2 linked regions of the Pleomorphomonas sp. T1.2MG-36 genome follow. The protein of the gene in region 1 interacts with the protein of each later gene in a pairwise test. Links are inferred from orthologs where the notes say so. Each region holds a gene or a part of one and is shown on either strand. Other genes may lie near its edges.

Region 1 (2,947 bases):
CTTCCCAACCCGCGCATCTGTCAGCGTAATCCTGTTGTTCAGATATTTGCGCGAGGATTTTGTAGTAGCGACTCTGAAGGAGTTGATGATCACGTGCTCGACTTCCAGGGGAATAGACGAGCTGGGCTGCTCCAACTGTCGCTGCGGCGAAAGCAAGTACTGGGGTAAGCCAAGAGGGGACAACCGAGAACAACTTGCCCAGGTCGGCCGCTGCGCTTGTTCCCAGAATGATAACGAGAAAATTGAATAACCGGTCGAGGGCCTCAAGCCGACGCCGACGCGCCGTATGGTAAAGCGCGTTCCAAAGAGCATCGAAGCGGATTTTATGCACCCGCAGATCGAGTTCGGAAGTCTCTGGTTCGCTTTCCGCGATATCGGCCCGCGTCTCTTCGTCGGCCATTTATTTCATGCGCCTGGCTTTTTCGACGATTTTGGCGGCGGAGGCGCCTCTCTCGGCGCCTGCATTCTGGTTCCCGGTGTGGACGCACCTTCATCAAAGGTTCTGATGGGCCTCTTCGGAATGTTGAGGTCAGGCTTGGGTTGCGGCCTGTCCGGCTTTTTCTCTGTCATTTTCGTCTCTCAATGACGCCCTGGGAAAACGGACCGCGGCGGCAGAAATGTACCCACGCAATCCCCGGTAACTATCGCACCAAATGCGTGCACTGGGAACCATTTCACATTCCTAATTACTTGGGTTTTGCACCGCGCAATTTACGAAGGCCGGTAATGGAAAAGCTGGGCGTCTGCCTTCCCCTGGACCGTGATCGACAACCGCGAGAATTACGAGGTCTAGGACGCAACCGGTCACCGGGCAGATTTCTGTGTCAGCTTGACCGCCGATGGCGACGCCAGAATCTCTACGCCCAATACAGATTTGCCCTACCGCACCGGCATCCATCAGCACGGCGCAGTCGATCGGTATGAAACCCTGATCTTCTTTATGACCGAGAATAAAATGGTGCCGGCGGAGAGGATTGAACTCCCGACCTTCGGTTTACAAAACCGCTGCACTACCGCTGTGCTACGCCGGCGCGGGTTTTCGAATAGCCGAAGGCACGGTCCGGTGCAACCCTGACCGCGCCCCTTCTGTGTCTCAGCCGAGCGCCTTGCGGACCAGATAGAGCGATAGCACGGCGGCGTTGGAGACGTTGAGGCTCTTGATTTCGCCGGGCATGTCGATGCGGGCGAGCACGTCGCAGAGTTCGCGGGTGCGCTGGCGCAGGCCCTTGCCCTCGGCGCCAAGCACCAAACAGACCGGCGCCGCAAGGCGCACCTCGTCGAGCGGTTCGGGCGCTTCCGAATCGAGGCCGACCACGGTGAAGCCGGCCGCCTTCATTTCCTCCAGCGTGTCGCCGAGATTGCGGACGGTGGTCACCGGCACCACGTCGAGCGCGCCGGAGGCCGATTTGGCCAGCACACCGGATTCGGCGGCGCTGTGGCGCGTCGTGGTCAGCACGGCGTCGACCGCGAAGGCGGTGGCCGAGCGCAGGATGGCGCCGACGTTGTGCGGATCGGTGACCTGGTCGAGCGCCAACACTACGCGCGCACCGGCCATTTCCAGCGTGGTCAGCGGCTTGAGCGGCTGGACCTCCAGCGCACAACCTTGGTGAACGGCCTCGGACCCAAGCAGCCGGTCGAGCACGTAGGGAGATGCCTCCTCGGCGGCGATCGGCAGCTTGCCCTCGGGGAAGCGCTCGGCAAGACGAGCCTGGGCATTGCGCGTGGCGAGGAGGCGCACGGCGACGCGGCGCGGATTCTTCAGCGCGAACTCCACCGTGTGGAGGCCGTAGAGCCACAGCGCCTCGCCGGCCTCGCGCTCGCGCTTGGGACGGGGGCGGAAGTCGCGGGGGCCGGATTTGCCGTCAGGCCGGCCCTGCGGGCGGCCGGGACGTCTAGGCGGGCGCTTGGAAGAAGAGGAGGTATCGTCGGACATGCGGCGCTTATAGCCGCGACGCCCTTCCCGCGCCAGTGGCCCCGCCTTTTCTTCAGTATCGGTCACCGATGGCTCCCACGGCGTTCCCGGCTTCCGTCCGCGCCCAACTGCATTGTCGACAAAACAATCGAGCCATGGGGTTGACAGCGCCCGGCATGGTCGCCATAAGAGCGCCCGTTCAGCCAACGCCTTCGGGCTCCGGCGGAGCGGGATGGGAGAATGTCCCGAGCGGCAAAGGGGGCGGACTGTAAATCCGCTGGCTAGGCCTTCGTAGGTTCGAGTCCTACTTCTCCCACCATCTCTTTCCTGCATGTCCATGGGTTTGGGTGTCCGTGTCGCAGCCTCACGGGTACGCGAAAAGGCCGCCGAAGCGTTTTCCATCGTCGACGGCGAGTTTCTCGGTCGTGCTCAATCGGCCCTGAGCTGTGGCCAGTGGCCAATCGTAAGCGCCCGCAAGAGCCACTCCACCGGGCCATAGCGGAACCGTGCGAGCCACCATTGGCTGGCCAGGAGCTGCGCTCCGAAAAGGGCGGCCGCGATGGCCAACGTCGCCGCCAGGCCGAGATGGCCGATCAGGCCCAGGCCGTAGCCGTGGAAGATCAGGGCGCACAGCGCCGATTGCCCGAGATAGTTGGACAAGGCCATCCGCCCGGCGCTCGCCAGATAGCCGCGACACCGTTCGATCCGGCCCGAATCGAAGGCCATCATCATGGCGGCGATGACGGCGGCGGTCAGGAAGGGCGAGGTCAGGATGGAGAGTGCCAGACAGGCGGTTTCGAGCGATGTGCCAGCTAGGAACTGCGTGGCATAGGCGTAGGCGAGGTTGCCCGGCAAGCCGACCGCCACGCCCAGCACGGCCGCGCGGCGCAGGTACGGCCCGTAGAAGTCGCGGTTTTGCAGCAGTTTCCGTCGTCCCGCGACGAAGCCGACAAGGAACATCGCCAGGGCGCAGGGCGCCTGCAGGAGCAGCAGCAAAGGCAGGAACGACCGGATGTCTAGGAGGTGCTGGCTTAT
Region 2 (2,919 bases), on another replicon or contig:
ACGCCGATACGCAAGAGATGAACCGGCTACGTATGGAGAACCGCGCCAACATCGATGCCGCCCAATCCGAGATAGAGCGGAATGGGCGCGAGGAAGAGCGCCTCATGGATCTCTATCTCAAGGATGCAATCTCGATCGACACCGTGGAGGAGCGCGGTGACAAGCTCCGGGCGCGCAAGACGGAACTCGCCTCTTTCCTGGCAACGGCCGACGAACCGCCCCCGCTCCTGCATCCGGCCATGGCGAAGCAGCACCGGCTGCGTGTGCAGCAGCTCCATGAGGCTCTCCAGGACGATTGAAAGGAGAAGCGGATGGAGACTGCCGATATCATCCGATCGCTGGTCGAGGACATCATCCTCGACGCCGATGGACGGCAAGGTCGAGATCGATGTTCGCGGCGATCTTCGTGGAATCCTTACGCTTTCCGTACAAACGAAAAACCCCGCCGGAGAGCGGGGTTCATCGCAAATAAATATGGTTGCGGGGGCAGGATTTGAACCTGCGGCCTTCAGGTTATGAGCCTGACGAGCTACCGGGCTGCTCCACCCCGCGTCAAGCGCCGTGTTTGCGGCGACGGGCGGTATATAGCGGCTTGCCGGCGAAAGGGGAACCCCTGTCAGGCATTTTTTCGACTAAATAGACGAGGATGTTCAAAAAAACCAAATCGCTCTTCGAAAAACCCCGGATTTCCGGGCTTTCGTCGGGAGGCCCGCCTCATCTCACCGCGCCGCGGAAAGCACCTCCACAGTCATTTTCCGGCCACGGCCTCGATGGAGACGCTCAGTTCGGCGTCGTTTCAGTCCGTTGCGACGACATCGTCATCGCCGTCCCCCTCGAATGGCGCCGTCGCGGCCGGACGTCCGGCGGCCAGCACGCCCCTGAGCGCGAAGGCGATCTCGTCGGCGAGCGAACCCGGCCCGGCGATTCGCCCCGCCTCGCCATGCATCCAGGCGGCGAGCGCCGTCGCTTCGAAGGCCGGGCGGCGGGCAGCCAGCAATCCACCGATGATGCCGGCCAGCACGTCCCCCGATCCGGCGGTGGCAAGCGCCGCCGTGCCGTTCTCGTTGATGGCGGCGCGGCCATCGGGGTGGGCGATCACCGTATCCGGCCCCTTGAGCAGAACGACCGCGCCGGAGCGCTCGGCCGCCGCGCGGGCGCGATCGAGCTTCGAGCCGCCGATATCGGGAAAGAGACGGCCGAACTCCCCTTCATGCGGCGTCAGCACCACACCGCCGTCACGCGCCTTGATAAGCGCGAAGGCCTCGTCCGGGCGCCGCGCTGCCTGCGTGATGGCGTCGGCGTCGAGCACCAGAGCCATATGCCCCTCCAGCGCTCCACGAATGGCCGACCAGACGTCGTCGCCGAGGCCGAGCCCCGGTCCGAGCACGGCAGCCCTGAGCCTGGGCTCTCTGAGGAGTCCTGCAAGTTCCGACATGTCGGCGGCCGGCCTGACGACAAAGGCAGCGCGCCAAGCGGCAACCGTAGCCATGGCAGCCGGAGGCGTTGCCACCGTGACGATGCCGGCGCCGGCCCGAAGCGCCGCTTCTGCCGCGAGGCGAGCCGCGCCACAGGACGTGAGCGGCCCGGACGCCACCAGCGCCGCGCCGCGACTGTACTTGTGACTGTCGATGGCGGCTTCCGGCCAGCACTCCGCCCAGAGGCTTGGACCGTTGGCCACCGTCTCCGGGGCGATCTCGGCCAACACCCTCGGGTCGATGCCGATCTGGGCAAGGCGGACCCGGCCGCAGTGCGTGCGCCCAGGAAGAAGCAGATGGCCGGGCTTGCGGCGGAAGAAGGTCACCGTCTCGTCGGCGAGGATCGCCGTACCGCGAACCTCGCCGGTACGGCCGTCGATGCCGCTTGGAAGATCGACGGCGTAGACGCTCGCACCATTGGCCCGCGCCATGTTGACGGCAGCGATCAGTTCGGCATCCCGTCCCGAAACGTCACGGCTGAGGCCGGCGCCATAGAGCGCATCGACGATAACCTTGGCACCCTCGAAGAGATCGGCTGTCGCCGGCAGCGTCTCGCCGCGCCATGCCCGTTCGGCGCCGGCCGCATCTCCCTTGAGATCGCGAGCCGTCATCCCCTCCGGCAGGGCAAGGGCCACGCGCACGGCAAAGCCGCGTTGCTTGAGAACGCGGGCGATGACGAAGCCGTCGCCGCCATTGTTGCCCATGCCGCAGAGCACGATGGCCCGGGTGCCCTGGTTGAATCTGGCGCAGATGACGTCGGCTACGGCATAGCCGGCATTTTCCATCAGCCGTTCGCCGGGCATGCCGCCGGCGATGGTCAGCGCATCGGCGCGGCCCATCTCGGTCGGTGTAAGCAACGGTTCGCCCTGCATCCGGTTCACTCCCTGGCGACAGGCGCGATCCGCCTGTAGGTGGCTCCCTCCTCGTCTACACCCTTGGGCTGAAAGCAACAATTCCCTCGGCCCACGAGGCTCGACAGGCGCCAGCCGGCTGGCCGATATCGGCCAATATTCTCCTAACGAGGCGGCAACTTGCCTAATAGAGTCCCATTTGCACAAGATTTAGGCCGCTTCATTGGGCAATCTCCATTACTTTTCCCTCCTTCTCACTGGCGATCGCCTCATTTTTCGCCAGGAACCGGCACGGGGCCGAACTGGCACGTCGAATGCTTGAGAGGGTGCGTCTCGGTCGGCGCAGGGTGGAAAAATCGCCTCGCGCGGGCGCCAGGAGCAACGGAGACAAGGGGTCGATGAAAAAAATCGAGGCTATCATTAAGCCCTTCAAGCTGGACGAGGTGAAGGAAGCGCTGCAGGAAGTGGGGCTTCAGGGCATCACCGTCACCGAAGCCAAGGGCTTCGGCCGGCAGAAGGGCCATACCGAGCTCTATCGGGGCGCCGAATATGTCGTCGACTTCCTGCCGAAGGTGAAGATCGAGGTCGTCATG

What was found. Proteins that work in one complex are often made in the same cells at the same time.
Region 2: the proteins of QQZ18_RS08810 (region 1) and QQZ18_RS11775 interact in binary tests that used the Escherichia coli proteins (3 or more experiments, as listed by UniProt). The link is inferred for Pleomorphomonas sp. T1.2MG-36 from one-to-one orthologs.

Annotation. Positions count from the first base shown.
Region 1 is NZ_CATNLY010000012.1:409,300-412,246, forward strand. What follows is about bases 14-2,888. They hold QQZ18_RS08810 (TrmH family RNA methyltransferase), read right to left. Parts: upstream 1,934-2,888; coding sequence 1,094-1,933; downstream 14-1,093. Other genes in these bases: QQZ18_RS08800 (hypothetical protein), read right to left, coding at 14-400; QQZ18_RS08820 (DUF418 domain-containing protein), read right to left, coding at 2,342-2,888. Also shown: more of QQZ18_RS08800, read right to left, coding at 1-13; more of QQZ18_RS08820, read right to left, coding at 2,889-2,947. UniProt on the Escherichia coli protein: Specifically methylates the ribose of guanosine 2251 in 23S rRNA.
Region 2 is NZ_CATNLY010000023.1:64,390-67,308, forward strand. The notes cover bases 73-2,919. They hold QQZ18_RS11775 (NAD(P)H-hydrate dehydratase), read right to left. Parts: upstream 2,348-2,919; coding sequence 797-2,347; downstream 73-796. Other genes in these bases: QQZ18_RS11765 (hypothetical protein), read left to right, coding at 73-299; QQZ18_RS11780 (P-II family nitrogen regulator), read left to right, coding at 2,725-2,919. Also shown: more of QQZ18_RS11765, read left to right, coding at 1-72. UniProt on the Escherichia coli protein: Bifunctional enzyme that catalyzes the epimerization of the S- and R-forms of NAD(P)HX and the dehydration of the S-form of NAD(P)HX at the expense of ADP, which is converted to AMP.